3 regions of the Granulicatella elegans genome follow, and region 1 is predicted to be linked to each of the others. Evidence: predicted binding sites of a transcription regulator. Region 1 holds the regulator's gene; each other region holds the start of a gene.
The links. Region 1 encodes NrdR, which represses ribonucleotide reductase genes. Its sites were predicted from a motif close to ACACNATATATNGTGT; they were not measured.

Region 1 (10,813 bases):
GTAACGGTGCATCATTCCTAACTCAGCAATACGAATAGGTAATTCACGATAGCTGTGAATATGATTTTTATAAACCATCATATGGTGTGGACAGTTCATTGGACGTAATACTAATAATTCTCCATCTCCCATATCCATTGGAGGGAACATATCTTCTTGATAGTGTGCCCAGTGACCTGAAGTTTTATACAAACCTACATCAGCCATTACTGGAGTATATACATGTTGGTATCCAAGAGAAATTTCTTTGTCTACAATATAACGTTCAATTGTACGACGAATTGTAGCACCTTTTGGTAACCAGAATGGTAATCCTGAGCCAACTTCTTGGCTAATCATAAATAAGTCTAATTCTTTTCCTAATTTACGATGGTCACGTTCTTTTGCTTCTTCACGCATTTTCAAGAATTCTTTTAAATCTGCTTTATCAAAGAATGCTGTACCGTATACACGTTGCATCATCTTATTATCAGAATTTCCTCTCCAATATGCTCCAGCAAGAGATAATAATTTGAAGACTTGAATACGTCCTGTTGAAGGTACGTGGATTCCACGACATAAGTCTACGAAATCTTCTTGTTGATAAATAGAAATTGTTTCATCTTCTGGTAAACCATTAATTAATTCTACTTTATATGGATCATTTGCAAAAATTTCTAACGCTTCTGCACGGCTTACTTCACGACGTACGATTGGATAGTTTTCTTTTACAATTCTCATCATTTCTGCTTCCACTTCTGGAAGAGCATCTTCTGTTAATTGGTTTGGCATATCTGTATCATAATAAAATCCTGATTCAATTGCAGGTCCCACCCCAAAATGAATTCCTGGGTATAAACGAGTTAACGCATGCGCTAATAAGTGTGCTGTTGAGTGACGCAAAATTCCTAATGCATCTTCATGGTCTGGTGTTACGATTTCAATACTTGCATCTTCTGTTAATGCTTGATTTAAATCGACTAATTCTCCATTTACTTTACCTGCAAGTGCTTTTTTTGCTAAGCTCTTACTAATACTTTCAGCAACTTCTTTTACTGAAATCCCTTGTTCAAATTCTTTTACAGCTCCATCTGGAAATGTAACTTTAATCATTGACATTGTTCTCCTTCTTTCCTTTCAAAAATGCTTTAAAAAAACAAAAAAACCATAGTTTGCATACTCATACAAACTATGGGACGTTATTTCTACGTGGTTCCACCCAAATTCATTCGTTTTAAACGAATCTCTTAAACGGACTAACGCTCCGCTACGCCTTGCCTTACTTCATTCAAACAAGGATTCAAAAGTGGTAAAACTATCTCGGATGAAGTGTTCCACCAACCCACTTCTCTCTATTAGATAACCAGATAACAGTTTCTTGTCTTTTTCATCATTTTCAAAATATTTAATTCATTAATATTTAACCACTATTTTTTATAAAAATCAAGCTATTTTAAAATTATGAATAGCGACGATTTTCTCCAGCTAAGAAAATTTCTTTCGATAGGAAACGTACACGTTCAATCAAACGTTTTGCTTTTAATAATTCTACATCTCCACGATTAGAGACACTTAAATGTTCTTGTAATTCTTCAATCGTTAAATTAGATGAAAAGAATGTTGGTAATTCTTGCATCATACGATATTCCAATACAATCATTAAAATTTCATCTCTAAACCAAGCAGAATTTGATTCAGCTCCAATATCATCTAACATTAAAATTGGAGAAGTTTTTAAAATTTCAACCTTTTCTTCTAAACGATTAGCACCAATCGCACTTTTGAGTTCACTTGATAAACTTGGAACATGCACTAAAGTTGTTTCAAATCCGATTTGAGCTAATTCATTTGCAATAGCTGCTAAGAAATAAGTCTTCCCTACTCCAAATGACCCGACTAAATAAATCGCACGGTGAAATTCATTTGGCTTTGCAGATAATTCATTAATAAATTGCAATGAAGCTTTAAAAATTTCTTGACGCTCTTTTGTAATATCTAAGGAATTTAATGTCACCTGTAATAAATTTTTAGGCATATTAATGGCATGAATTCGATTCGTTAAATCTTGCTTCTGTTGTTTTTGGATAAACTCTTGAGTCGGACGATACACGACTTCAACAAAACCTTGGTTCACCCTTAATAAGGGTTCCATCCCTTTAATGTATGTTTCTACTCCTTGGATACGAGCATCACGTTGTTGAATATATTCCAATAGGGCTGAATAGCTTTTCACTAAATTTTCTTGCGGAATTTCTTCTTGATGTTCTTGTAAAAATTGTTGAACTTCTTTATCTTGTAAAACTTCTGCTATAATTTTCTGATACTGTTGTTGAAATGCTGTAGTAGCTGTTTTATTGCCAAATAAATCTTGCATTCCTTCCATCACTATTCTCCCTTCATTTGTTCAGAATTCCCACTTGTTTTCAATTGAGAAAGCTGTGCTTTTAACAATTGAAGATTTTCATCATCTAATGGACTTTCTTTTGTTTCATTTGGTTTCATTGCCCAGTCAGGAACAGAAGCCACTCTTCCTTTTGGAGCATTTCCATAATATTTTTTACCTGAATATGACTGTGCTTGTCGATTTTCGATTTTTTCTTTACGACTTGCTTTAAACTCTTTATCTCTTTGTCGAACCGCTTCAATGGCACTTTCAGCTGTTTGAATGCCTTTTTGACTCCAATCATTTGCAATGGTATCGATTAAATTTTTATTAATCGTTGGATTATTTTTAACAACTAATACGTAATGAATTAAAATATTAATCACTTCTGATGGAATCGTTCCTACTTGAACTAAATCTAAAATAATTCGTTGTTCTCCATTTGAAACATAGCCATTTCTTTGTTGCTTAATACTTGTCATAAAGTCAAATGGTGTCATTTCTTTTGCTAAGGTTATTAATCGTTGAATCGTTTGAGGCAAATGAGTAGCCGCTTGACTTGCTTTTTGTTTTTCTTTTGCAACAACTTCTGAAACTGCAGGCATACTTTCTTTTTTAGAAACAACTGGAGTTACAATAACCTCCTCTTGTTTAGGTGCTGCTAAATGCTGATTTGCATTTATAATAATGGAATACAATTCCTTTTCATCGATTTCACCCGTTGATAAATCCGCAGCATAAATCACATATTGCGCAATTTCTCTTTCCGTTAATCCATAATATAATTGGAAGCTATTTAACATTTGCTTCACCTCAGGCGTTAAAGCCTGTTCATGAACAAATTGACTCTTTAATAGATCGGTTAATAATTCCCAATCAATAGTAGAATTCATGACTAATGATTCTTGTTGCTTCACATCTTTAATCATTTGTTTTTCTTGAGCAATATTTCTCTTGTACTGTGACATATTGAAAGGTAATTGGAATCCTTCTTGGAAAGTACTGGTCACCTCTTCCCCATAAGCAGCCTTTTCTTTTACACTAAAACGTTTTTGTAAAATTTCAAAACGTTGATGCCCCACTTGATTCACTAAAAGTGTCGATAATAAAGCATCTTTGAAAAATAAATTTGGACTTGCTGGTGCTTGTAATTCAAATGTATATTGAGCACTAATCGATTCTTCATCTTCATAACGATATGTTTTTAATAAGCCAACCGATTCTAAACGGATTCTTGCTTGGTAAAAATCTGGAATTCCCATATTCACTAACGCCAATAAATCCGCCAATCGAATGACATCACTTTGATAGGAATTCGGAGAAAGCTCACTAAATAAGACTAAATATAAAGTTGAGGCTTGAACCCCTAAAAATGGTACATATAATTGTGTCACAAATTGTAATTCACGTTGTGTCAGCCAAACTTGCTGAGTTACTTGAATACAATCACGTGGATTCAACTGACTCCACTTTATTGATTTCTCGTCCATTTGATCCTCCTATTATGATTGACTATCTTTACGATCCATTTCAAAAGACATTCTTTCTAATTCTTTTAAGAACATTTTTCGATCGGTAAATTGACGATAGACACTTGCAAAACGAATATAAGCAATATCATCAATTTTAGCGAGGTAATCCATGACCATCTCTCCGATTAACATACTTGAGATTTCATTTTCTCCCTCTTGATTAATTTTATGTTCTACTTCATTCACAATTTGTTCTAATTGACTTAATGGAATCGGACGTTTTTCAGCTGAGCGAACTAATCCATTTAATAATTTTTCACGACTAAACGCTTCACGATTTCCATTTCTTTTAATGACTAAAATCGGCGCTTTTTCTAACCGTTCAAAAGTTGTAAATCGATAACCACATTCATCGCATTCTCTTCTTCTTCGAATTGAACGACCATCGTCTGCTGGACGGCTATCAATCACTCGTGAACCATTAAATTTACATTTTGGACATTGCATGACGATGTCCCCTTTCTTCTACTTTTTTCTTATTGTAGTATATCATTTTTCTTTTCTACTAGCCACTGTTCAACTTGATGATATAACTGCTGAATCGAAGTTTGATTATCCAATAATACTGTCGCTCTTTTTCGTTTTTCTTCGATGGATAATTGAGAATCGATTCGAGACATCGCTTCTTGTTTTGTATATTGATTTCTCTTCATTAATCGTTCTAATTGTATTTCTTTTGGGACATAAACAACGATAATTTCTTCGCATAATTCCTCGTAATGCTTTTCAAATAATAGTGGCAAATCTAAGACAATCATATTCTCCCCTTTTTGACGATACTCTTCGATTTCATCTAAAATCATAATTTTAATGAGAGGCTGTAATAGAGCATCTAATTTTTGACGGTTTTCTGCATTTGAAAAAACTAATTCCCCTAATTTTTGACGATTTAAGCTTCCATTTTCTTCAAACACATCACTACCGAAAACTTTTCTAATTTCTCTGGCACCTTGACTATTAGGTTCGACTACTTTACGAGCAACTTCATCTGCATCAATGACAGGAATTTTCAATTGTTTTAAATAAGAAGATACCGTGGATTTCCCAGAAGAAATCCCACCTGTTAATCCAACAATTTTCATAAAATTCCTCCTTGTAGCTCTTTTATTCTATGTTAGATGAAAACAAAGATTGATGCAATAAAAAACTATGTAAGAGAAACAAAAAAGGAATTTCCCCGTAGCAGCAATGAGCCTCGCTTTTGCGAGGCTGCTTGCGTCCTTTGCTACTTTAAGGAAATTCCAATTAAATAAATTTTTTATTGCGACGAATGCGCTGCACGCTAAACGCCATTACGACATATAAAATAGTAAATAAAACAATCATCCCTAAATGGAATGCATAACTTGAAAACTCTGTTGAAGAATTGTTCGCTGCAGAAGTCACGTAATAAACAGGGAAGAATTTAGCAATATTCACTCCAAAAGAACTTACGAGATCTAAAGGAACAAAAATTCCAGATAAAAACGCTAGCCCCATCCCAAATATTGTACTTGCAGCTGAATAAGCATATTGGTTCTCGCCAATAACTACTGCACAAAGAAATGACAAAGCATAAGCTGAAATTGCCGAAACTGTACTCAATAATAAAATCTTCAACGCTTGAGAACTCGTATAAAATTCAGGAGATAATATTTCTACAAAAAGCAGATTAATGCCAACAATCAAACCTACAATCGTTAACCCTGCTAAAAATTGTTCCAACATCACTCTACGCTCATCTTTCATCGCAATCGCAATTCTCTTGGCAACTTCTTTTCCTTTCATTTTAGAAAAAATTGTACCAAATAAATAAATGAACACTGAAAAATAGATAAATGGACTATAAGCAAAATAATGTTCACCAAATTTTTCTTTAGAGTATTGACTGGATACTACTTCTTTCGATAGCAATGTTACTTTAGCTTCTTGAGACATAATAGTATCAATTTTTTCCGCACTAAAATCCCCTTGTTTTTTTAAAGCGACTGCGTATCGAATATATGCATTTACGTACTCACGAATTAAATGACCCGATAATGAATGAGAGATTTCCATTGCAACAACTTCTTGTTCTTTTTCCAATTTTGAATGTACATCACTTGGAATCCATAACACTGCATCTACATCCCCTGCATAAATCATTTCTTTCACACTTGTATCACTGTTCGTTGTGAACTGTACGTTATGATTTTTTTGCAGTGTTTGAACTAAATGTTTCATGATTTCATCAGTTCCATTCGACTCATCTTTTATTATCATTTTAATAGAAGTATCTTCAAATTTACTCGTTTCATTCTTTCCAGAGACTTGAAGTAAGGCCATTCCTATAAAAATTATTAAATAAACGATGGCATACATTTTATACCGATTTGCAAGTTTTAAAAAATATTTATAAACTGTCATAACGTGTTCTCCTTAATCTCCAAAATGCACATACAGTTAAGAGGGCAATATAAATTCCAAGTAATCCATAAATTCTCCCCATTTGGGTACTTCCATTAAAACGATTCAATTGATAAAAACCAGACATGATTAAAGCTACCGGATTAAACTGATTCACCCATGGCAAACTACTATTTATAAATACTCGAATAGCACTTCCCATTAACCCTGCAATAGCCGATAAAATCATATTCATCATTAAAGCAATGATAATTCTTCCTTGCATACTGAGCTGTTGAAGTGTCCCCACTAAAATTCCTAATGCTAATCCAAAAATATTCCCGATAACCATCAATGCTATACTTCCTGTCCAATCAGAAAATAATTGCAATTTAAGAATTTGCGTTAAATACACTAATAAAATAATATTTGAAACTAGATTCAACGTTAATCCTGTAGCAAAACTGTAAATCAGAAATTTCCATTTACTAAATGAACTTCCCATAACTCTTCGTCCCACTTCAGATAAATTACCATTCATATATGCTACACAAACAACTCCACTAAAGATTGAATACATTGCAAAACTTGCTAGACTTGAATAGAACATCATTGTTCCTTCACTGACCTCACTCTTTGTTTCTGTTATCCAACTTTTTTGAAAATCAATCGAAGAGGCACTTTGGCCAAGAGACTGAACTTGCTTAATTTGAGTTATGACATTTTTTAACACACTTTGAGGAGTACCTGATTCTTTTGCGACTACAACATCCAACTGATCATCAACAAATCCATCGACTTCACCATCAAGCGTTAACTGCTTTCCTTCTTCTGCTGAAGTGACATCTGTAATTTCAAAATTCTCCCCTGCTTGTTCGAATACAAAATGAAAAGGATGATCCTTAGTCATCGCCACACGAACTGGAGTTAATTCTTGATGAATCACACCAGAAAGAGATAAATAAAAGAAAGTCGTTAAAATTACCGGATAACATAATACCCAAAATGAAAATGCAAAATCTTTTACCGCATCTTTAAATAAATACTTAAATAACTTTAGAAATGTCATCATCTATCACGAAGTCCTTTCCCAGTATAGGCTAGAAACACATCATCTAAACTTGGTTGTTCACTATATAAACGCACATAATTTAACTGCAATTCTTCAATCGTGTTGGCAACATGCATTAAATGATTATTTCCCTTTTTAAAATGAAACTTCAACTGTTGTTTTTGTTCTTCCATCACTAAAATTTGAGGAATTTGTCTTAATCGCTCTAATTGTTCACTTGTTGGAATGGTCGTTAATTCTACTTGAATAATTTCTGAAATAGTAATCGATGCTTTTAATTCTTGAGACGTTCCAGAAATAATGCTCTTTCCTTTATCCATAATCACAATACGATCACTTAATCCATCCACTTCATCTAAATAATGAGTGGTATAAATAATGGTACTGCCTTTTTCATTTAATTGACGAATTCCGTCTAAAATAAACGAACGACTTTGAGTATCAACTGCAACAGTTGGCTCATCAAAGAAAATTAAGGAAGGTTTATGGACAATTCCGCAAGCAATATTTAATCGGCGTTTCAATCCACCACTTAATTTTTTCGGAAGAAATTTACGAAAATCTTGTAATTCTGTAAATTCAATCGCTTCTTTTACATATTGTTTTCGCAATGTTGAATCTGAAATGTATAGTCCACAAAAGAAATCAATATTTTCTTCCACTGTTAAATTTTCTAAATAAGCTAACTCTTGTGGTACAATTCCAATTTGCCCTCTAGCTTTAGCAGATAATGGAAATTGATTTTCTCCTAACACTGTAATCTCTCCACTATCAAATGTTAAAAATCCTAGCATACAATTGATTAAAGTTGTTTTTCCACAGCCATTTGGACCAAGAAGCGCTAATAACTCCCCTTTTTGAATTTCAATTTCAAAGTGATTTAACGCCATTAAATCTTTATATCGTTTCACTAAACCTTTTACTACAATACTTGTTTCCATATTTTCACCGATCCTTTCATCACAATCTTAGTATATAAAATGTTTTCACTCTTACCTAGTGTCAAATATCATCATTTTCATATGACATTTGTCATATTTTTATAGAATTTTATGGCTTTTTCAGTTACACTACAATAAAAAGCAGATTGGAGGGATAGCCTTGCGTACATTCATTGAAAAATCATTATTTTTTATTCTCATCAGTATTTTTTTAGCACAGGAAAATATTGAACTGTTGACAATTTTTCTAGGATTTTGTATGTATATCCTCTCACTTTCCCCTTATGTCAGTTCAAAATTCATTTCATCGATTGCATTAGGGATTTCTGGAATACTTTGTATTCTATTCCCACAGACTGGACTTTATAGTGTACTGTTCATTATGCATGCTGTTCATTTATATGGTTTATGGGGAATTTTTTCTGGGGGGATTTTATTTTTACAGCCTAATTTATTTACCCTTATCCTCGGCATCATTGGCAGCTATATCCTAATACAAACTCAAAAAGATGAAGCTTTTCAAAAGAAAAATTATCAAATCCAAAATAATTTAGAATTAGAACGCTTGAAATTAATACAGCGCCAACAATCAAATTCTGATGAAGTTTTAAAGCAAATGGAAATTGCGACCTTAAAAGAAAGAAATCGGATTTCTCATGCATTACATGATCAACTAGGACATACTTTGAGTGCTTCTATTATGCAATTAGAAGCGCTGCAAATTATTACAACTGAACCCGTTGTAGAAGAAAAATTAGAACATTTATCAAGTATTTTACAACAGGAAATGGATGACATTCGATTAACAATCCATCAAATGTATGATGACTCATTCTCACTTTCGCAAAGAATGGATACACTCCTTCAACCTTTGAAAGAAAAAGCACAGCTAAATTTTACAAACACTATATCAGATAGTATTCCTATTAATGTAAAATATGATATTTTAACGATCTGTAAGGAATTGACAACAAACTTTATGAAACATTCTAATGGAACGCAAATTCAATTATTCCTTTTAGAACAAAAAACAACTTACACCATTAATTATAGAGACAATGGTGACCGTCCAACGAATACTCCCTCAGGCATGGGACTAACCATGATGAAGGAATTAGTGGAAAAACATAATGGAGATTTTACACTTCAAACAAATAATGGATATGAAATTTTTATTCGTATTCCAAAACAGGAGGCCTCTCATGATTAAAACCATTCTTATCGATGATGATTATTTAGTGTTACAAGCATTAGAAACTATTCTTTCTGCCCAATCTCATATTGAAGTCGTTGGAATGGGAAGTAATGGAGCTGAAGCGATTCAACTATACGAACAACATCAGCCTGATTTAGTTTTAATGGACATTCGAATGGAACCTAATTCTGGAATTGATGCAGCTAGTCAAATTTTACAAGACTATCCTGAAGCAAAAATTTTATTTTTAACGACCTTTCAAGATGATGAGTATATTACAAAAGCATTAGCGATTGGCTGTAAAGGTTATTTATTAAAGCAACATATTAAAGGCATTATCCCTGCCATCGAAGCGGTTATGAATCATCAAATAGTATATGATTCAACAATTGATATGCCGGTTAAAAAAGTCTATCAAAAAAAACAAGCAAACTTCTGAATGAACGTGAAAATGAATTATTGTATTTAGTGGCAGAAGGATACAATAATAAAGAAATCGCAGAAAAAATGTACCTAAGTGAAGGCACCATCCGAAACTACCTCTCCCTACTCTTAGAAAAATTAAACGTAAGAGACAGAACCCAATTAGCCATTTATTACTATAAAGATTTGGTAGAATAAGGAAACAAAGACACCACAAAAAGTGGTGTCTTTTAATGTGCCATTATAAAAAAAAGGAATTCCCCCGTGGCAGTAGTGATTGAAACGGCACAGCCGTTCCAATCACAGGAAATTTCGAGACCTAGGCTCGAAATTTAGCCATGAGACCGCAGGTCTGCTGGCGTCCTTTGCTACATATCGGAAATTCCAATTAAATATTTATATTATAAACGATTGTTCAACTCTTCTGCTAAGTCTTCAAATCCTGGTTTACCTAATAAAGCAAACATATTTTTCTTATACGCTTCAACACCAGGTTGGTCAAATGGATTCACACCATTTAAGTAACCAGAAATACCTACAGCGATTTCGAAGAAGTAAATTAAATGACCTAAAGTATAAGCTGACATATCAGGAATTGTTACAACAAAGTTTGGCACTTGACCATCCGTATGCGCTAATAAAGTACCTTGGAAAGCTTTTGTATTTACAAAATCCATTGTTTTACCTTGTAAATAACCTAAACCATCTAAATCTTCCTCAGTTTCAGGAATTGTTACAGTTTCATTAGGAGTACCCACTTTAATAACAGTTTCGAAGATATTACGTTGACCTTCTTGGATATATTGACCTAATGAGTGTAAATCAGTTGAGAAGTTCGCACTTGAAGGATAAATACCTTTCAAGTCTTTACCTTCTGATTCACCGAATAATTGTTTCCACCATTCTGAGAAGTATTGTAAAGTT
Region 2 (10,813 bases), 300 kb from region 1:
AAGTTCGCGTTTTAATCGATGGAAAGCCTAAAAAAGTATGGGTTTCAACTCGTGCATTAAAATCAGGTAAAGTAGAACGCGTTTAATTGACACAAATAAAAAGACTGGATATTGTCCAGTCTTTTTCTTTTACTATTTAATATAAGTAAAACTCTTTCCAATAATGACAGTTGTTGTCAAATTATGGAACACAGCTAATGTACTAGGAGTTAATAAATTAAACAATCCTAATCCCATTAGAGAAGTATTCACCCATACAGTCGTATTCAAGTTTCTTCCTAATTGTTTTTGCAATTGTGCAGAAATATCATCTAAAACAAGAATTCCAGATAAAGTTTCTTCTAAAAATACAACATCACTAGCCTGTTTTGCAATATCGGATGAACTTGCCATTACTACCCCAACATTTGCTTTAGATAAAGCGGCTGAATCATTTAAACCGTCGCCAATCATAAAGACACGGTGTCCTTTATCTTGTAAATCTTGAATCACTTGGTGTTTCTGTTCTGGTTTCACTTCAGTATATACTTCGTCAAATTGAATAAGCGAACAAATGGATTCTGTTCGTTTCTTCGTGTCCCCGGTTAATAAAATAATATTCTTTCCTCGTTCTTTTAACGATTGCAGAACTTCAATCGTTTCCGGACGCAATGGTGTATCAATTAAGAAAATCGCAATTAATTTTCCTTTATATCCTAAATACAATAGATGATACCATTGAATATACTCTTCTATAATCTTAGTTTGTTCTTCAGAAATTTCTACTTGATGTTCTTTCAACAATTCTAAACTTCCAATAACAACTTTTTCACCATCAATCGAAGATAAAATTCCTTTGGAAGCAACATGTGTTAATTTACCATGCATTTCTTCATGTTCTACTCCATCATCTTCTGCTTTTTGAACAACGGCACTGGCAATTGGATGATAAATATGCTCTTCTAAACAGGCTGCAATTCGTAATACTTCTTCCTCTGAATAGCCACGATAAGGTAAAATCTTTTGAATTTTTGGAACTCCTGTTGTTAAAGTTCCAGTCTTATCAAACACATAGGTGTCGATCATTGGATATTCATCTAGTGAACTAGAACCTTTTACAACGATTCCCCTTGTAGAAGCTACTTTAATAGCTGTTAGGTAAGTCACAGGGGAAGATAATTTTAAGGCACATGAATAATCCACTAATAAGAACGTTAATGCTTTTTGAACGGATCTAGTTAATAAATATGTCACTGCCATTCCAATGAAATTATATTTCACCAAGCCATCTGCTTTTTCTAATAATTGTTTTTGTTGTTTCGATTGATGTAATTCACTTGTTTTCATTAATTGAACAATTTGTTGTAAACGTGAATTTTGTTCAGCATTCGTAACTTTTACTAATAATTCACCTTGTTCTACCACCGTATTAGCAAAAACAGTATCTCCAATTTTTTTAGATACTGGGAAGGCTTCTCCGGTTAATGAACTTTCATTTAAAAATCCACGACCAGATACAACTGTTCCATCAAAATAAATCTCTTGTCCTTCAGTAGCAACAAATACATCGCCCACTTCTACTTGATGACTTAATTTTTTAAATCGTTCTCCCTCTTTTTCAATCCATAATTCATAAATATTATTTTTTAGATTTTTCTCTAAATCTTCAACGGATTTTTTTTGAGACCATTCATCTAAATCATCTCCGAGATTTAATAAGAACATAATCGTATCGGCTGTTTTACGGTCTCCCATTGCAATCGAGGTTACAATCGCTACAAAATCCAAAATACTCATGGATAATTTCTTTTCTAAAACAGATTCAAATGCAGCTTTTCCAAATTTCTTCATTTTCCATAATAACCAGAAAATTTTTAATGGTTGAGGAATCAATACATTTGCTGCCATTTTTCGGTAAATATGAGAAGCGACAATATCAACAGGTGTCACTTGGGCATCAACTGTAAAATCTCTTTGTTTATCATTTAATGTAGACACCTCTAAATGATCTAGAAAACGATACACACTTGATTCTTGTCCTGTTTCAAAAGTAAATGCCATATGCTTTTCATCTTTATAACAAATCATTTGCGTAATCTCTGGAAATAGTCTTTTTTCCTCTTCTAAATACAACTGAACAGCAGCTGTACATCTAAAAGGCACTTCCAAACGCACTCTATTTTTTGATTGAGCTTTAATGGTAACTTTCATTATTGTTCACTTGTTTCTACTGTTGCTAAGTTAGCGGCTTTTTCTTCAACATATAACTCATTTGCTTCAGCTAATACATCATCTGCATGTTGTTTCAATTGAGAAACTGTTGCATCTAATCCGTCTTTTAATTTATAAGATTTTGCTACTGCTTTAGCAACCACGTGTTTAGTATCTTTGTTGGCTAAAACTTTAAGTCCTAATGAACCTACTACAACACCACTTACAAAAGCGCTTGTTTTTTTAACGACTTTTCCTAATTCTAATACTTCTCTTAACATATAAAAGACCTCCGATATATACTTTTTTGAGTCTTTGGCAGACTCATATATAGTATATCTCATTCCATAAAAAATTCAACTCAAAAAAAGAATCACACTTCTATTTTGTGAAGAAAACAAAAGCGTGATATAAGTTTTATTCTTTTAATATAGAATTAATTCTGAATCATCTCCAAGAATCTCTTGTTTGTCCCACAATAATTCCACCAGACTTGAACGAAATTTCCATTTTGTCTTCGATAAACTCATTACTAATCAATGCGATTGGAAAATCATAGTCTTGATGATTCAAAGGATATTTTACCTGTTTCAACGTTAATTGTTGTACAGGCCCTGTTGAAATAAACGATAAATAGTTCATATTCGCCATTTTATGAATGACATAATCTCCTGGGGTTAAGAAAGAAATATGATTCCATTCATCTTCTAACGAAAGATACGGAATTAATGCTTGTAATTCTGGCCGAAACATGGTCCATAAACAACTAATGACATGATCCACTCTCCCACCAAAAGCACCTAATACATGAACTTTTTTTTGAGGATATGACTTAGCAACCCACATCAACGCTTCTTCAAAGTCGGTAAAATCTTTTTCAGAAGGAAATTCAATCATTTTTGAAGCATAATTTTTTAATACTGCTTTATCCTCTAATGAAATCGAATCGAAATCTCCAATTGCTAAATCAATCGGCAACTCTTCCTCCATTAATTTTAAACAACCACCATCTACTCCAATAAATTGAAATTCTTGATTATCCTTTTGCTGAAGCTTCTGATTTAACCATCGTCTTATAGCTCCTTTATCTAATGGTCCCCCAATGACTACGATTATTTCCATACCCATTTCCTCTTTTAAGCTTCTTTAATAGAATCAATTGCCTTTTTAATATCGTCTGCATAGTAAACATATGAACCTGCTACTGCAACGTCTACCCCTGCCTCACGACATAATTTAGCTGTTTGACCATTCACACCACCATCTACTTCAATTAAGTATTGATAGCCGTGTTCTTTACGTAATTCTACTAATTCTCTTACTTTATCTAATGTTTCTGGAATAAATGCTTGTCCACCAAATCCAGGATTAACAGTCATCACTAATACTAAGTCAACCATTCCTAATACAGCACTAATCGCACTAACTGGAGTTCCTGGATTAATCACAATTCCAGCTTTTACTCCTTCAGATTTAATCAATTGTAAAGTACGATGGATATGATTTGTTGCTTCAATATGAACAGAAATATAGTCCGCCCCCGCTTTAGCAAATTCCTTTACAAAACGCTCAGGTTCTTGAACCATTAAATGACAATCCAATGTTAAGGTTGTAATTGGACGAAGCCCTTCTACGATATTTGGTCCAAGTGTTAAGTTAGGAACAAATTGACCGTCCATTGCATCAATATGAATCCAGTCTGCTCCTAATTGTTCTACTTTCTTAACGTCTTCTCCTAATGTTGCAAAATTTGCACTTAAAATTGAAGGTGCTACTTTCATGGTTTTGACTCCTTTATACTCATTATTTTTTTCTTTGATAAATTGGTTTTCTTTGGCTAATTTCTTCATAGAAATCTTGATAATGGTCGTATCTTTCTTGCCAAATCTTCCCCTCTTGTACAGCTTCTATCACGGCACATTGAGGCTCATGTTGATGAGAACACTCTCTAAATTTACACTGAGTAGAGTATTCTTCAAATTCAGGAAATAAATGCGGAAGGTCTTCTTTTTCCACAGCAATAAAATCTACCGTACTAAATCCCGGGGTATCTGCTATCCAAACTTCTTCTACTTCATGTAAAGAAACTTGTCTAGTCGTATGTTTCCCTCGGCCTAGTGCGCTAGAAATTTCTCCAGTTTCTTGATTTAATTGAGGAATTAATTGATTCAACATTGTTGACTTTCCAACCCCAGATTGCCCTAAAAAAACAACTAGTTTCCCTTTATAGGAAGCTAGAAATTCACTTTGGTGCTCTTTAACTTCTGAAGAATACCATACTTCATATCCTACTTCTTGGTATTTCTTCTTCACTGCTTCTAAGTGTTGAAATTGTTCTTCAGTTAATAAATCTACCTTCGTAATTAATAATACGGGTTGAATTTCCAGTCCTTCTAAATACACTAAAAATCGATCCACTAAATGCGTTGAAAAATCCGGTTCTACAGCAGACATCACGACTACACCAATATCTACATTTGATATAGGTGGACGAATCAAAGCATTTTTCCTAGGATGAATTTTCTCTAATACTCCTTCTTCCAAAGTATCACTTGTAAAATCCACAATATCTCCCACTAATGGAGACTGCCCTCTTTTTCTAAAAACTCCACGTGCTCGAGTTTGGTAAACTTGATGTGAGGACTCGATATAATAAAAGCCACTTAAGGCTCGAATAATTTTTCCTTGAGGCATAATTGCTCCTTTGTTTTTTGTTATCAGTTATATTATAAAGATTTTTCAAAGGAATTGCTATGCTTTTCCCTCAACATCATCAAAAAGAAAAAGAGTCCCCATAGTAGTATGAGACTTTCACAGCAAGGCTCATACTACTATAATAAACTCTCTTTCTATTTTTTTAATACATACCATCCGCTAATCATTGCAACGATGCCCATAAAGGCACTCGTCATATAAAATGGCGCAATAAACGGATTCCAATTCATCCATTCAGGAAATTTTGTCATTATAACAGGCGTCAAAATCACCCCAATATTTCCCCCAACTAACACAATACTCGTCGTTAAATGAATCTCCTCTTTGTCAAAAATTCTCGAAATAAAATAGAAAATATAAGACATTGTACCTACAAAACTTACCCCTATTAAAACACTCGCCACATAATAAAGAACGATATGTTTAAAGAAAATAAAGATTAAACTACCAACCGCCATACTAAGTAGCATCATCGGTAAGGTTAAATCTCCAACTTTCTTCAATAACAGTCCAAAAATAATACCAGCAATTGTTCCACTGAGCGCTAAAATCGTTAATAAATTACGAGAAAGAGCTACTTCTAATTGGTAATACGTCAAAATAAGAGATGGAATTTTTATCGTTAATCCCATATAACTCACCCCTACTAAAAAAGTAAGCAGTGTTAACACAACAGTCGCTAAACGAATGTTACCTTTTTTCTTAACACGTTGTTCTACTGGAGTATTTGGAACAGAATGATAAAATAATAGGAAAATCGGAATCGCAATTAGGTAGGTTAAGAATACCGCACGTTCTCCAAATAGTAATAAATAACCCGATAAAAATGTCGTCAATGCTTTCCCGATATTTAAGAAAGCTGTTCTCATTCCAATCATTGTGGCTTTTTCATCGGATTCAAAAAAGTCACTCATCAAACTAATGGATAAAGAATTAAATAATCCAATCCCTGCCCCTAATAACATTCGACTCATCATCACTAATTTAAAATTCGTTAAAAATACTGGTAATGGTCCAAAAATGATGATCAAACTAATCCCTAATAATACCGTATTCTTTTTCCCGATTTTATTCATGACAAGATTACTCATTAACACAAAAATCGTAATCATCATTGCTGGAATCGTTGCTAAACTTTCCACAGAAGCCAATCCTAGCTCTGGATTCATCCCATGGTAATAGTCATATAATTTAGGTAAGACAGGGGAAATGGCTAAATGAGACATTAATAATGTCGAAATACTCACTAATGAGAATTTTGAAATCGTTGATAACTTCATACATACACTCCTTAAAAATCACTGAGTATCTATTTTACTGAATGATGCTAAGAATCGTCAAGTACTGGTAAAATTCGCTTATTCTCTTAATCCATCCCATAAAACAACTTGCCCATCCTGTAAAGACTTTTGTACATCAATGATTCTTTGATTTGAACTCCCTCTAAATTGCAAGGTTAAATCTCTTTTTTTAATATCAAATCGTCCATCTACTAAAATATCGAGTTCTTGTAACAATGCTTTTTTATCGGGTGTTTCTAACTGTAACTCTTCCCAAGTATAGCCTGTCCATGACCAAATATCTTTAGACCGCCCATAAACACTTCGTAGTTTACGAACTAAGGACAGGCATACTTGAGTATTTAAGAAAGGTTCTCCACCTAACAACGTTAATCCCTGGCAATAACTAGCGCCAATATCTTGAATGATTTGTTCTTCTAATTCTTCTGTATAAAAAATTCCCGTATTAAAATTTTGTGCTTTGACATTATAACAACCTTCACAAGCAAACAAACAACCGCTCACATATAAGGAACAACGCACACCTTCCCCATCTACAAAATTATAAGGCTTATAACTAGCAATTTTTCCTTTAGAATATTGTTCACTTGTCCACTCCCCCGGTTTTGGAAACTTCATACCAAATCCTCCTAATTGATTAAATTTCGTTCATTGGAGAGATGTTTCACCCGTGATTTAATTTCTTGATGCCTTCCGTGAACCATTGGGCGAGCTTGTGGATTTCCTAAGTAACCGCAAGTTCGTTTAACGACATCACAAGTTTTAGGATTTCTATTTTTACACATTGGACATTCAAATCCTTTAGCAGTTGGTTCAAACTCCCCTTCATAACCACATTCATAACAACGATCAATCGGTGTATTCGTCCCAAGATAGCCCACTCTTTCATACGCATAATCCCATACCGCTTCAAGCCCTTTTGGATTTTGTTTCATAACAGGATATTCGCAATAATGAATAAATCCTCCTGAGGAATAAACTGGATAATCTTTTTCAAAATCAATTTTTTCAAATGGAGTTGGTGATTTTCTCACATCATAATGGAAGCTATTCGTATAATATTCCTTATTTGTAATATCAGCTACATCTCCAAATTTTTCATAATCTAATCTACAAAAACGATCCGTTAAACTTTCACTTGGTGTTGCATAAACACTAAAATGATAGTCATATTCATCCGACCATTCCTTTGTTTTCTCGCTTAATCGTTTCAAAATATTTAAGGTAAAGTCTTTTGCTTCTGGATTTGTTTCCCAACAATTTCCAAAAAAGACCGTAGCCGTTTCATATAAGCCAATATATCCAAGCGATACTGTTGCACGACGATGTTTAAATACTTCATCTACCGCTTCATCATTCATCAATCGTTTGCCAAATGAACCATAGCGATATAAAATCGGCGCATTCGCTGATTTTGCTTCTTTGCAGCGTTCTACCCGATACACTAAAGCATCTTTACAAATTTGTAATTTTTCTTCTAAAATGCTCCAAAATTGCTCTTTATCACCATCTGATTCTAATGCGATTCTTGGAATGTTCAATGTCACGACACCTAAATTCATTCTTCCATCCGAAACATCTTCGCCTTTTTCATTTTTCCAACCTTGTAAAAATGAACGGCATCCCATCGGAACTTTAAAACTCCCCGTAATTCTAACAATTTGTTCATAATTTAAAACGTCTGGATACATTCTTTTAGTTGAACATTCTAAAGCTAATGTTTTAATATCATAATTCGGATCATTTTGTTCTAAATTCACACCACGTTTTAACGTAAAAATTAATTTAGGGAAAATAGCCGTTCTTTGTTCTTTTCCAATCCCTTTAATTCTTACTTTTAAAATCGCTTTTTGAATTTCTCGTTCAAATAATGACGTCCCTAATCCAAATCCTAGTGTTGTAAATGGAGTTTGCCCTTGAGAAGTATAGAGTGTATTAATTTCATACTCTAACGATTGCATGGCATCATAAATATCTTTTTTTGTTTTCTCTAATGCATACGCTTCTTGTTTTTTCTCTCCATCCACCCATTTTTTAGCATCTTGTAAATGTTTTTCATAATTTAGCTTTGCATATGGAGCTAATACTTCATCAATACGATTCGCAGAACATCCTCCATATTGGCTCGAAGCAACATTCGCAATAATTTGTGCCATTTGAGCAGTAGCTGTTTGTATCGATTTTGGACTTTCGACATCTGCATTTCCAATTTTAAAGCCATGTTCAAACATTTCCTTAAAATCAATTAAACTACAATTCGTCATTGGTAAATAAGGATGATAATCTAAGTCATGATAATGAATATCTCCTTTTAAATGGGCATTCGCAACATGCGGAGGGAGCATTTTCAATCCGAAAACTTTCCCTACTGTTCCTGCCATCAAATCTCGTTGTGTATTAAAAACTTCACTATCTTTATTGGCATTTTCATGAATAATACTCGCATCTCTTTGGCTTAATTTAGTTAACCTTTGAGTAACATCCATTTCTTTTTCTCGTTTTTTATTCCATTGAATTCGAGCGGCAAGAAATTGATTTGCTAATACCGTTTCTCCTTCTTGTTTCAAACAATCTAAAACAACAGCTTCTATTTCTTCTGATTTAATTTTTTCTATCGCTAAACTTTCTATTTTTAATAAAATCTTTCTCGTAACTTCATCTAGCACTTCTTTACGTTTTTTTGAAAGTTCCGCGTACAAACTTTTTTCTGCTTTTTCTATTCCACGAAAGATTTTTTGGAGATTAAACTTCTCTACTCTTTCATCTCTTTTCTTTACAAGCATTACACTCAACTCTCACTCCTCCTTTACACTTTTATCACCTACACTATCATACACCTACATGTTGTGCTTTTCAACCATTTTTAAAACTATATATAGTTTAATTGCACAAAAAAACTTCTATAGAAACTCTTGTCTCTATAGAAGTTTATGATCTTAATGAACTAACATTTCTTGAGCAATTTCAAAACCTGTTAATGTTGCTGGATAATAAGTTGGCCAGTTATCCATTTCTTCTAATAATTTTTCTTGGCTTTCATTACCTGTAAAGATATGATAGTGAGCTGTTTTCACTGGTGCAATATTATGATCGCTAAATTGAACATATTTTGGAGCACCCGATTCAGGATTTACCGCTTCAAATAAATAACGCACGCCTCTGTTTCCTTTTTTATAGTTCAACACTTTATAGCCTACATATTGATATTCAGATTGATGACTTTGACCATTTTCATCAATGAATTCCATTGTCTTATCCGTTATCTTCATTTGCTTAACAGTTGTTTTATAGCCTTTTGTATAATACTCTTTATACTCAGTAGCACTCATAGATTTTGATTGTTTTGCTTTATAATCAAATATTTGATTGAATGTACCATCTACTAAATAAGGATATACAGATTGCCACTCCCCAGCATAATCGCTTAATGTGCGATCTTTAATATCTTTATCTTCAAAATATCCTTTTGCTACAGTTTTCGTATTTTCTTCATGTTCTGGTTTAATATCTTTACCTTCAACTGTCGTTGTTTTTAGTAAAGCTGCTAAATTTTCTTTCATGACTGAAATATAATTATCACCCTTATCCATTTCTTCTTTCGTTAAAGATTCTAATGGATTTAACACCTCTAACGCTACTCCTGTTTCTGTTGCTAGAGTTTTCGCAATTTTTTCTGATGCATTTTCTTCAAAATAAATATAACGAATATCATTTTCTTTAATATATTTTGTCAATTCAGCTAAACGAGCTGGTGAAGGCTCAGCTTCTGGTGAAATACCAGCAATTCCCACTTGATTTAAACCATAATCTAAGGCTAAATACTTAAATGCTGTATGTTGTGTTACGAAATTCTTTTGTTTCGCATCTTTTAAAGCAGTTGTGTATTCATTATCTAATTCTGTTAATTTTTCTAAATAAGCTTGGGCATTTGTTTTAAAAGCAGAAGCTTTTGCTGGGAATGCTTCACTTAATTGATCCGTAATTTTTTGTACTAATAATTTAGCACGATAAGGAGATAACCAAACATGTGGGTCGTATTCGTGATGATGATCTTCTCCAGCATGATCGTGATCATGTTCTTCTTCCCCACCTGGCAATAATACTAAATCTTTTGTTGCTTTAATTTCTTTTACTTTTGAATCTGTTAAACTTTTCATCACAGTTGGAACCCAAGTTTCCATATTTTCATTATCATACACTAAAGCATCTGATTGTGAGATTTTTGCAATATCTTTTGCAGTTGGATCGTATTCATGCGGTTCAGTTCCAGCTCCAATTAATAAAGAAACTTCTCCTTCATCTCCAACAATATTTCTAGTGAAATCATAAATTGGATAAAAAGTTGTCATAATATTTAATTTACCTTCTTTTTTTGAAGATGTAGAAGTTGGTTGAGAACAAGCTCCTAATAAAAATGCCGCTCCTAACACTGCTACAATTTTTTTGCTAACTTTCATGACCTTACTCCTCTTATTTTTTCTTCCCACGTTTCGCTTCATGAATTAATTTTAATGCACGTTTACGAGTTTTAATATTTGGACTTTTCATTTGTCTATATGCTGTTGCTAAATCTTGTTTCATTTCTTTTCCTCCATTACTGACTTTGT
Region 3 (10,813 bases), 240 kb from region 1:
GCTTTAGAAATCGTTACTGAAGAAGGTAAAGTTTCTGACGTAATTGCTGAAGCAACTACAGTTATCGGAGAAAAAATTTCATTACGTCGTTTTGAAATCGTTGAAAAATCTGATGCAGATGCATTCGGAGCATACTTACACATGGGCGGACGTATCGGTGTGTTAACTGTATTAGAAGGTTCTACAGATGCAGATGCCGCTAAAGACATTGCTATGCACGTTGCAGCAATCAAACCTAAATATGTTGACCGTTCAGAAGTTTCTGCTGATGAATTAGAGCATGAGAAAAAAGTTCTTACAGAACAAGCATTAAACGAAGGTAAACCAGCTAATATCGTTGAAAAAATGATTGCTGGACGTTTAAACAAATTCTTAGCTGAAATCAGCTTGAACGACCAACCATTCGTTAAAGATCCAGATACAACAGTTTCTAAATATGCAGCTTCTAAAGGTGGTAAAGTTAAATTATTCCACCGTTATGAAGTTGGTGAAGGTTTAGAAAAACGTGTTGACAACTTCGTTGAAGAAGTAATGGGACAAGTTAAAAAATAATTGATTTCAATTAGTGGGGAATAAGGTAGGAATCTGCCCTCTATTCCCCTTTTTTTTAGACAAAATTCACTAAGAACTAAATAGAAGAGGAGTCCTTATAATGGTGGAACCTAAATATAAACGTGTGGTATTAAAATTAAGTGGAGAGGCATTAGCTGGCCAAACAGGTTTTGGAATTAATCCTCCAACGATTAAAGAAATCGTAAAAGAAATTAAAGAAGTACATGATCTAAATGTTGAAATTGCAATCGTAGTTGGTGGCGGAAATATTTGGCGTGGGGTAACAGGAGAAGAAGTAGGTATGGAACGTGCTCAAGCGGACTATATGGGGATGCTTGCAACTGTTATGAATGCTTTAGCCTTACAAGATGCTTTAGAAAACATTGGAGTTCCTACACGTGTACAAACTTCTATTGAAATGCGTCAAATTGCAGAGCCATATATTCGTAGAAAAGCTATAAGAAATCTTGAAAAATCTCGTGTTGTGATTTTTGCAGGTGGTACAGGGAATCCTTATTTTTCTACTGATACTGCTGCTGCATTACGTGCTGCTGAAATCGGAGCAGATGCAATTTTAATGGCTAAAAATAATGTTGATGGTGTGTATAGTGCAGACCCTCGTATTGATACAAATGCCATTAAATTTACAGAGTTAACACATTTAGATATCATTCAAAAAGGATTAAAAGTTATGGATACAACTGCTAGTTCATTATCTATGGATAATGACATTCCATTAGTTGTCTTCAATTTAAATGAAACGGGAAATATTCGACGAGTTGTTCTTGGTGAAAATATCGGTACAACTGTAAGGGGGAAATAATATGACAGCAACTGAAATTATTGCAAATGCAAAAGAACGTATGAAAAAAACTGAAGATGCTCTTCAACGTGAATTAGGCGGAATTCGTGCTGGACGTGCGAATGCAAGTCTTTTAGATCGTCTGCAAGTTGAGTATTATGGAGTTCCAACTCCTGTAAATCAACTAGCTTCTGTAACAGTGCCTGAAGCTCGTATGCTTTTAATTACGCCTTATGACAAATCAAGTTTACAAGATATTGAACGTGCAATTTTAATGTCAGATATTGGGATTACTCCAACAAATGATGGTAGTGTTGTTCGTTTAGTGATTCCTCAATTAACAGAAGAACGTCGTAAAGAATTAGCAAAACAAGTAGGAAAAGAAGCTGAAGGTGCTAAAGTAAGTGTTCGTAACATTCGCCGTGATGCCATTGATCATTTAAAGAAAGCTGAAAAAAATAAAGAAATCACTGAAGATGATTTACGTGGATATGAAAAAGATATTCAAAAATTAACTGATGATAGTGTAAAAAACATTGATCATTTAACACAAGTAAAAGAAAAAGAATTATTAGAAGTATAATTCATCCTGTGACAACAAATCTTAGTTCATATTAAAGATTTGGCTCTTTGTCAAATAGGGTTGATGAAACAATTTTAGTGAAGGAATTAAGCAGCGTCAGGTTGCTTAATTCCTTTTTTAGTTGTTGGAGTAAATAGTTTAGACATTAGTAGAATTCTATTTCTAAAATGAGTAAAACTGCTGTAGCCATATGCATTTCTTTTAAGTACTTTTATCTTGTTGTTAATCCCTTCAATAGGTCCATTTGAAAGTGTTGTATACTCACAAGAATTTTGTAAATACGGTAAAAATTTCTTAAATGTTTGGAGAACACGATTTAATCCATCAGACAGAAGTTTTGGTTGTACACTCATCAATTCTTCTTTAAATTCAATGAAATTTCTCTCTTTAAAAGCTTCTCTTAATTGATGTACTGTTTCATATTCTGGTTTAAGTGAAGGTACTTCTTGTAATAAATAATCTACAATTCCTTGAGAATGCGTTAACCAATCGAATAATCGGTAATAGCTGTAGTGATAGGATTGAAGGTCATCTCGATTTTTTAAGATTAGTTTCCAGTAACGTTTTAATTTATTATAAAGACGTCTGTTTTTATAACGTACTTGATTCATTTTTCTTGTTCTTGTCTTGTTTAATTCTCTATTTAAAGCTTGAATAATATGGAATGAATCAATAATAATTTTAGCCTTAGGGAATAAATGTTTAATCACTTTAATGTATGGAGCATACATATCAATCGAAATTGTTTTAACATTTAAGCGAGTTTGTAAAGGAAATCGGTTGAAATAACGAACTAAATTCTCCATTTTTCTATCTTGAACAACATCAACAAGTTGATGAGTAATAGCGTCACAATAAGCAAAACTCATACTAGCTTCAGCGGAGGCTACAGACTTAAATTCATCCCAACACATATGTTCAGGTAACTCATTTAAAGGTTTAATTCTAAGAGATTCAGCAGTTTCATTGACAACTCTGCGAACAGTATGAACAGAAACATTCATTTCTTTAGCGATATGAGATTCAGAAACTGTTTCGCAAGCTTTGACTTTCATTTCATTTTTTACATTTTTAGAAATAAAAGCATTAAGGTCTACGATACTAGTTGTATCAGCAGTAAAACTATGAGAGCATTCACGGCAGAAGAAACGCTGTTTTCTTAATTTAAGAAAAGCAGGTAATCCAGAAACCGGATTAAGCGTAATTCTAGAAGTACGAGTACCGTTTTTAACAATAGAAAAATCACGATTTACACAACTACAGTTAGGGCAAGCATCTGGGCAATAGGTATAGGTAGCGAAGAAAAACAAGCTTTTTTTCTTCTTAAAATACCCTTCTTCTACATTATCTTCCCATTTTACATTTTTATCTTTGATTTGTAGCACAACTTCTTGTATAGTAGTCATAGGGTTTCATCTCCTCTTAAATAGTTTAGACGCTTTTAATATAAGGGATGAAGCCCTTTTTGTATACACTAAAATAGGGTTGGTGGATTTTCTCCATCAACCCTATAAATTATAGAACCAAAGATTTGTTGTCACTTATTTTTTGAATAAATGAAAGGAGCTTCTATGAAATTAACGAAGAAGCAACAATTTTTACTCGTTAAGTTAGTGATCGTAGTGATTATCCTAATTATTTCTGGTCCTGGATTTTTCTCGAAAAATCAGAAAAAAACTTCTCAGAAATCGAATACTAGCCAAACACAAGTAGAAAGTACAGTAGATTTTTCTGGATATGACAAATCAAAACTGTATACTCTTGAAGTTGGGAAAGTAGCGGATGGAGATACATTCCATGTTCGATTAGATGGAGAAGAATTCAAAATACGTTTACTACTTATTGATACACCGGAAACTGCTAAAGAAGGAAAAGCAACTCAACCTTTTGCAGAACAAGCAAAACAAAGAACGGAAGAGTTACTAAAAAAAGCTAAAAAGGTAGAAGGAAAATTTGATATCGGAGATTATACAGATAAATATGGACGTGCTTTAATGTATGTTTATTTAGATGGAAAATTATTACAACAAACCTTAGTTGAAGAAAGTTTAGCAAGAGTAGGTTATGCTCATCCACCAAATACAAGTCTACTAAAAGATTTACAAAAAGTTGAAGAGCAAACAAAGAAGAAAAAGAAAAATATTTGGGAAAAAGATGGATATGTTACAAATCGTGGATTTGATACAAGTGTTTACTAATAGAATATTACTTTTATTTATGATATAATTTTGCCAAGTTTATAGTTAGGTGGTAGGGTTATGAAAAAGACAAGTATTCTATTGGGAATTTTATATGCGCTTTATTTGTTTATAATTTTTAACATCTTTTATCATGATAAAAAGATGTTAGTAATATTTGCGTCTATCGGACTTGCTATTTTTGCTGCAAGTATTAAAAGAATTAAACAGTCTGATAATGAATGATGATGTAAAAGCTAAATACAAAATATGGTGCTTAGCTTTTTATTTACTCTGTTTTAAAGCTGTTTTTGCCTTTATATCAAGATTTAGAGGGGTTATACCACAACACTTCTATCCCAATATATTGTGTTTTTAAAAATAAAACAAAAAAATTAAGTACAATATATTGTATTTCACTCTAATATGAGGTATCATACTACCTGTATGAACCAAAAGGGAGAGATGTAAATGTCAAATCGTCAAATCACACTATATTCAAAACCAAATTGTATGCAATGCAATTTTACAAAACAATTTTTTGAGGATAATCAAGTACCATTTGTCATCAAGGATGTGTTTGAATCAGAAGAAGCTTTAGAAGAAGTGAAAGCTTTAGGATTTCAATCATTACCAGTTATTGTAGCTGATGGAATGGAACCATTCTTTGGTTTCCGCCCAGATATTTTGGAACAATTAGTTGGCTAAGAGTTTAACCTTGAATTTTTAAAACGATTTTTCTTTCGTAGTACAAAGCTACAAAAAGAAAAATCGTTTTATTTTTGTTTACAAATTCCTTGTTATATGGTTAAGTTAAGGGGGAATAAACGATTGGAGGTTCTTATGAGTTTCGAAGTCATTCTTACAAAAGAAACAAGTGCAAAAGTTGCGCATATTGCTAGCAAAATTGCCGATTGGTTAAAACAATCTAGTATAAATCAAGTTATTTATCTTGTACCAGATCACATTAAGTTTTCTGCAGAATTAGAAATGATTCAACAAGTGGGGCAATTATTACAACAACCGAAGAATTCTTATGCTGTGACAAAATTACAAGTATACAGTTTTAAACGATTAGCATGGTATTTTTTAAGAGACCATGCTGCATTACAACGTCCTTCTTTATCCAAGGTCGGAATTTGTATGATGTTACAAAAAATACTAACTGAATATCAAGATGAATTAGTATTATTTAACAAAGAATCTCGTCATAAAGGATTTATTGAACGTTTATCTGCTGTCATTCAAGAATTTCGTTTAGGAGGAATCGAAGTAGAGGACTTCTCAGAGTGGTTTGAGCAAGATTCCTATGAAGAAATTGACCAACGTTTGAAAGAGTTCGGCATCATTTATAAACATTATTTAGCTTATTTAAAGCAAGATTTTGTACAATCAGAAGATTTATTAAAACTATTAGGGGAAGAAATTTCATCGATGGATTTATCTAATACCTATGTGGTGATTGATCAATCGTATCACTTAAATTCGATGGAATTAGAAGTAGTTGATGCTTTAGTCAAATCGTGTGGAGGAGTAGAGTTTTTTACGACTGCAACGACAGATGCTTTTAAACCAAAAGAACCGTTAGAATCTGGATTATTTGATTCCAATCGTCAATTAATTTCTCGCTTACTAAATTGGTTAATGATTGACGAAAGTAAACCTGTTTTAAAAGAATTAACAGAAGAAAATACTACTTATCATCCTGATTTTTTTGAACTCGAACAATATTGGTTAGAAACAAGTGGTGGACTTGAAACTTCTTCTAATTGTTCAACAAGTACAATTGAAGCTTTACAATGGACGACTTATGAAGATGAACGTCAAGAAATCCAAGAAACATTAGCAACGATTAAAAAATTAGTCGATAGCGGTCAATATCGTTACCAAGATATTCAAATTTTATCGAGAAATTTAGAAGAACAACAAACACTCTTGCAACCTTTATTAGAAACATATCAAATTCCTTATTTCATGGATTTATCAGATACAATGGAACATCATCCACTGATTCAAGTGCTAGACGCGATTTTTGCTATTCAGAAGCATTTTTGGCGTTATCATGACATTATGAACCTACTAAGAAGTGAATATTGTTTCTGGCCTTTAAATCGAGCAAATTCAAACGGTAAAAATAATGAGGAAGAAAGTTTAAGAGAAGCGCTCATTCACTACCGTCAAAAATTAGACGAAACAGAGACCATTATACTAGCGCAAGGATACGAAGGAAAAGATTGGGTTTCAAGTAAAATATGGAATTATCAACTTGAAACGATTGATGAAGATAGCTTAAGTAGCAAAGAAGTATTCGTTCATCAACAATTAACACAAGCACAAGAACTACGAGAGCAAGTTGTCTCTTTATTAGAACCATTTTACAAAAAATTGGATAAAGTCGAGACGACAAAGGAAGCGATAAGTCTTCTTTATCAATTATTAGAAAGAATTGGTGTAACGGATGCATTCCTATACTGGAGAAACCATGCTGCTAATATTGGGGATATCCAAACAGCTCGTAGACAAGATCAAGTATGGAATGAATTTCTAAAATTATTAGAAGAATATGTTTATATTTTTGGAAATGAACCATTCGATTGGGAAATATTCCAATTATTACTACATACTGGATTTGAACATACTCATTACAATATGGCTCCTTCTACTTTAGATCAATTAACGTGTACAGGAATCGATTCTGTTCGTTATTCTCCTAAAAAGGTTACTTTTGTCATTGGTTTATCTCAAGGTGTCCTTCCTAGAATGGAAGAGGAGAGTGGTCTAATGACTGATGAAGAAAGAGTGTATTTATTAAGTAAATTAGATAGTGGACGTTTCTTACATCCAACAACCATTCAAAAACAATCAGTTGAGCCATTTTTATTTTATAAAGTGTTAACTTCAGCAACTGAAAAGTTATACTTATCGATGCATCATACGGATAAAGGTGCTAAATTAAAACCATCCAGTTTTGTAGAACGTATTTTAAATAAATATGAGATTACTACAGTGGATGGCAATCAAAAACAACATGAACGATTTGAACAGGGCGACTTTGTAACGATTCATGAATTATTTACAACTTTATTACAAAAACTTCGTCAGTATAAATTTTCAAAAGAAGAAGAGATTCCATCTATTTGGAGGGCTTTACCTCATTTATTAAGACAGGATAAAGATTTTCAACAGGAGTATCATACATTAGTAGACAGTGTATTCCATTTAAATATTGCAAAACAATTACCAAAAGAATTAGCTACTGAACTATATGGAAATAAATTGCATTTATCGACTTCTCAAGTGGAAACTTTTTATAAAGATCCATTTAGTCATTTCTTGCAATATGGATTAAATTTACGAGAGCGTAGAGAGTTCGAATTAACAGCAGCTGGATCTGGTGAATATTTCCATGAAACATTTGACCAGTTTATTCGTAAAATTCATGAATTGAAATTAGATATTCGATCTATGGATGCTGCCACAACAGAGAAAGTATTACAAGAAATTTTTGCCTCCATGAATGAAGATGCAAGATTCCAAATATTAAATGCCACACCGAGAATGAAATGGACAAAAGTACTTTTACAAGATACGATTCGACAAACATTATCAGCAGCACTCTTACAGTTACAACAAATACAAGTAACACCATGGAAAACAGAAGTAGCATTTGGAAGAGAACCCTATAAAAAAATTGAAATCCCATTAAATGACACTCAATCCTTATTTATTCGTGGGAAAATTGACCGTATTGACCTTTTAGAAACTGAAAAGGGTTATCACTTAGGAATTGTGGATTATAAATCTTCAGCGCAAAAATTTGATATCAATCGATTACGTTATGGGATTCAATTACAGCTACTAACCTATTTGTCAGTTGCTAGAAAGATTGTTTCTGACCAATTTAAGAAAACTGTGACGCCTTATGGTGGATTATATATGCATGTTTTCCAACCAAGCTTTAGTGCTAAAGATCTAAAAAAAGATACAGATTTTGAAGAAACTCGTCTGAAGAAATATAAATTATCTGGATTATTGACGAATGATTTGGGAGTTCTCCAACAAGTTCAACCTGATTTTGAAGCAGGAGACTCTATTGTATTACCATTTGGAGTAAAAAAAGATGGAGAGTATAAGGCAACTAGCCAAGTATACGCTCCTGATGACATCAATTTATTAATGGACTTTGCTTTCTATCAATTGAAAACTGCAGGAGAAAGAATTTTAAATGGAGAAAATCAAATTGCCCCATTTGATGAACTAAAAGAATATGCAGATTCAGTAAATGGAAAATTCAGTGCAATTTCAATGTTTGATGCAACGAATCCAGAAAATAATTATCAATTTTTAACGAAAATGCCTCTTCAAGAGAACTTAACTTGGATGAGAAATAAAATTGACGGAAAGGAGGAGTAGTGGGTGATACCAGTAAAACCAGAGGGTATACAAGCAACTCCTGAACAGTGGCAAGCGATTTGGCAAAGAGGGGATAATTTATTAGTTTCTGCTTCTGCTGGATCAGGAAAAACAAAAGTATTAGTCGACCGAATTATGGGATATATCGAAGATGGTGTTAATATCGATTCTTTATTAATTGTGACTTTTACTGAAGCTGCTGCTAAAGAAATGAAAGAACGTTTACGTACCAATTTAGAAAAAGCTATTACAAAAGAAACTGATCTTGCTAAGAAGCATATGTATATCAAACAATTAAGTTTATTACCAAATGCAACGATTTCGACAATCCATAGTTTCTGTATGAAAGTCATTCGTCGTTATTTCTATTTAAGTCAATTAGATCCTGTATTTTCACTATTAAATGAAGTAGAGGGGACTTTATTAAAAGAAAAAGTTTGGAGAAAAATTCAAGATGAATTATTAGAAGAACATTCTTGGATGGATGGACTAATGCGCTATTTTTCTAGCGACCGTAATGATGATGGATTTACCACATTAGTGTATCAACTATATGATTTTTCACGTTCAAAACCAAATCCAAAACAATGGATTTCTTCCTTACCAGATTTATATGAAACAAAGGATGAATACGGCGAAATCCCTATTATAAAGGATCAATTTGCACCTTATATTGTTGAAGAATTAAAGTATTTAGTTTCTGCTTATGATGAATTACTGAAACTAGCTGAAGTAACCGAATTTAAGAAATGTAGAGATGTAGTTGAAGCTGATGCCCAAAAAATTCAGGAAGTGTATACAGCATTTGAAAGTGGTAATTACACAGCAGCGTATACATTATCGCAGCAAGTGAGTTTTGACCGTTTCCCAACCGTTCCTAAAAAAGATGAAACAACCGATAGAGAAGCCGTTCAGGCCATTAAACGGAAAAGAGATAGCTTAAAGAAACATTGGGAAGATCAATTATTAGCAACAGCATTTTTCGAGTCTCCGGAGATTCAAATGAAGCATTTAAAAGAAATTTATCCAATGATGTTGCATTTATCTCAAGTTGTCTTTAAATTTTATGAAGCTTTCCAATTAGAAAAGAAAACTTCAAATAAAATTGATTTTTCTGACTTAGAACATGATACATTAGCGATTCTTTCTACTGAAAAAAATGGAGTTCTCATTGCTAAAAAATATTATCAAGAATTATATACCGAAGTTTTAATTGATGAATACCAAGACGTAAACCGTGTTCAAGAAGCAATTTTAACAAGTGTTGCTAGGGAGAATAATCTCTTCATGGTAGGAGATGTGAAACAATCAATTTATGCCTTCCGTTTGGCTGACCCATCATTATTTAGAGATAAATATGAAGCCTATGCAGATGAAAATGGTGGAAAACGAATAATTTTAGCTGAAAATTTCCGTTCTAGAGATCAAGTATTATCCTTTACAAACTTAATTTTTAGACAGATTATGGATCATGAATTAGGTCAAATTGATTATGATGATGACGCAGCACTAAAAACGGGAAATAAACTTTATTCAGATGATACGGATAAATTTAGCGAATGCTATATTATTCAAAATACGAATTTAGATGAGGATGAAGAAGAAATTTCTGAACTGGAAACGGAAAGTCTGATTGATAGTTCAGCTAGTGCTGAAGTCCATTTTATTGCGGGAAAAATTAAAGAATTGATGGCAAATCAATTTGAAATCATGCATGAAGAAAGTACAAAAGAAAATCCGAAAAAACGACCAATACAATATAAAGATATCGTTATTTTAGCACCAACAAAGGCTAATAATGGATTGATTGAAGAAATTTTTACTCACTATCAAATTCCTGTTTTAGTTCAAAAAAATCTTCAGTATTTTAAACGAACTGAAATTGCTATTATGATGTCCGTATTAAAAATTATTGATAATCCTATTCAAGATATTCCATTTGTAGCGGTATTACGTTCAGGAATCATTGGATTAGATGAAATAGCATTAGCTCATATTCGTAAAAACAATCAATCTTGTTCGTTTTACGAAGCATGTGTGAAATTTGTAGAGAATTTTAAACTAGAAGAAGTGACTTATTATGATAGTGCTCAACAAAATCAACTAAAAGAACGTATAACATTATTCTTAAATCAGTTAGAAGCTTGGAGAGATATCGCTAACCATCAATCAATCAGTACGCTTATTTGGCAAATTTATATGGATACGAACTATTTAACCTATGTACATGGACAATCTGTTGGACAGCAACGTGTCTTGAATTTACATGCCTTGTATAAGTATGCG

Region 2: the regulator NrdR is predicted to act here: its motif matches at 9,073-9,088, upstream of nrdD (anaerobic ribonucleoside-triphosphate reductase).
Region 3: the regulator NrdR is predicted to act here: its motif matches at 4,514-4,529, upstream of nrdH (glutaredoxin-like protein NrdH).

What each region holds. Positions count from the first base shown of each region.
Region 1 is NZ_CP085953.1:1,293,601-1,304,413, reverse strand. It holds gene thrS (threonine--tRNA ligase) at 1-1,092, opposite strand, end outside; T-box leader at 1,169-1,379, opposite strand; gene dnaI (primosomal protein DnaI) at 1,439-2,362, opposite strand; gene LK443_RS06490 (replication initiation and membrane attachment family protein) at 2,365-3,852, opposite strand; gene nrdR (transcriptional regulator NrdR) at 3,865-4,341, opposite strand; gene coaE (dephospho-CoA kinase) at 4,371-4,976, opposite strand; gene LK443_RS06475 (ABC transporter permease) at 5,140-6,279, opposite strand; gene LK443_RS06470 (ABC transporter permease) at 6,266-7,330, opposite strand; gene LK443_RS06465 (ABC transporter ATP-binding protein) at 7,327-8,271, opposite strand; gene LK443_RS06460 (sensor histidine kinase) at 8,432-9,481, shown strand; partial or broken gene LK443_RS06455 (response regulator) at 9,474-10,087, shown strand; gene LK443_RS06450 (glucose-6-phosphate isomerase) at 10,291-10,813, opposite strand, start outside.
Region 2 is NZ_CP085953.1:990,816-1,001,628, reverse strand. It holds gene rpmB (50S ribosomal protein L28) at 1-86, shown strand, start outside; gene LK443_RS05055 (heavy metal translocating P-type ATPase) at 133-2,190, opposite strand; gene LK443_RS05050 (DUF6110 family protein) at 2,190-2,471, opposite strand; gene LK443_RS05045 (thiamine diphosphokinase) at 2,638-3,312, opposite strand; gene rpe (ribulose-phosphate 3-epimerase) at 3,327-3,971, opposite strand; gene rsgA (ribosome small subunit-dependent GTPase A) at 3,994-4,884, opposite strand; gene LK443_RS05030 (MFS transporter) at 5,040-6,185, opposite strand; gene nrdG (anaerobic ribonucleoside-triphosphate reductase activating protein) at 6,264-6,824, opposite strand; gene nrdD (anaerobic ribonucleoside-triphosphate reductase) at 6,836-8,989, opposite strand; gene LK443_RS05015 (zinc ABC transporter substrate-binding protein AdcA) at 9,143-10,663, opposite strand; gene LK443_RS05010 (putative metal homeostasis protein) at 10,677-10,787, opposite strand.
Region 3 is NZ_CP085953.1:1,528,975-1,539,787, forward strand. It holds gene tsf (translation elongation factor Ts) at 1-552, shown strand, start outside; gene pyrH (UMP kinase) at 653-1,375, shown strand; gene frr (ribosome recycling factor) at 1,377-1,937, shown strand; gene LK443_RS07600 (ISL3 family transposase) at 2,024-3,343, opposite strand; gene LK443_RS07605 (thermonuclease family protein) at 3,509-4,135, shown strand; gene LK443_RS07610 (hypothetical protein) at 4,196-4,360, shown strand; gene nrdH (glutaredoxin-like protein NrdH) at 4,586-4,822, shown strand; gene LK443_RS07620 (PD-(D/E)XK nuclease family protein) at 4,958-8,527, shown strand; gene addA (helicase-exonuclease AddAB subunit AddA) at 8,531-10,813, shown strand, end outside.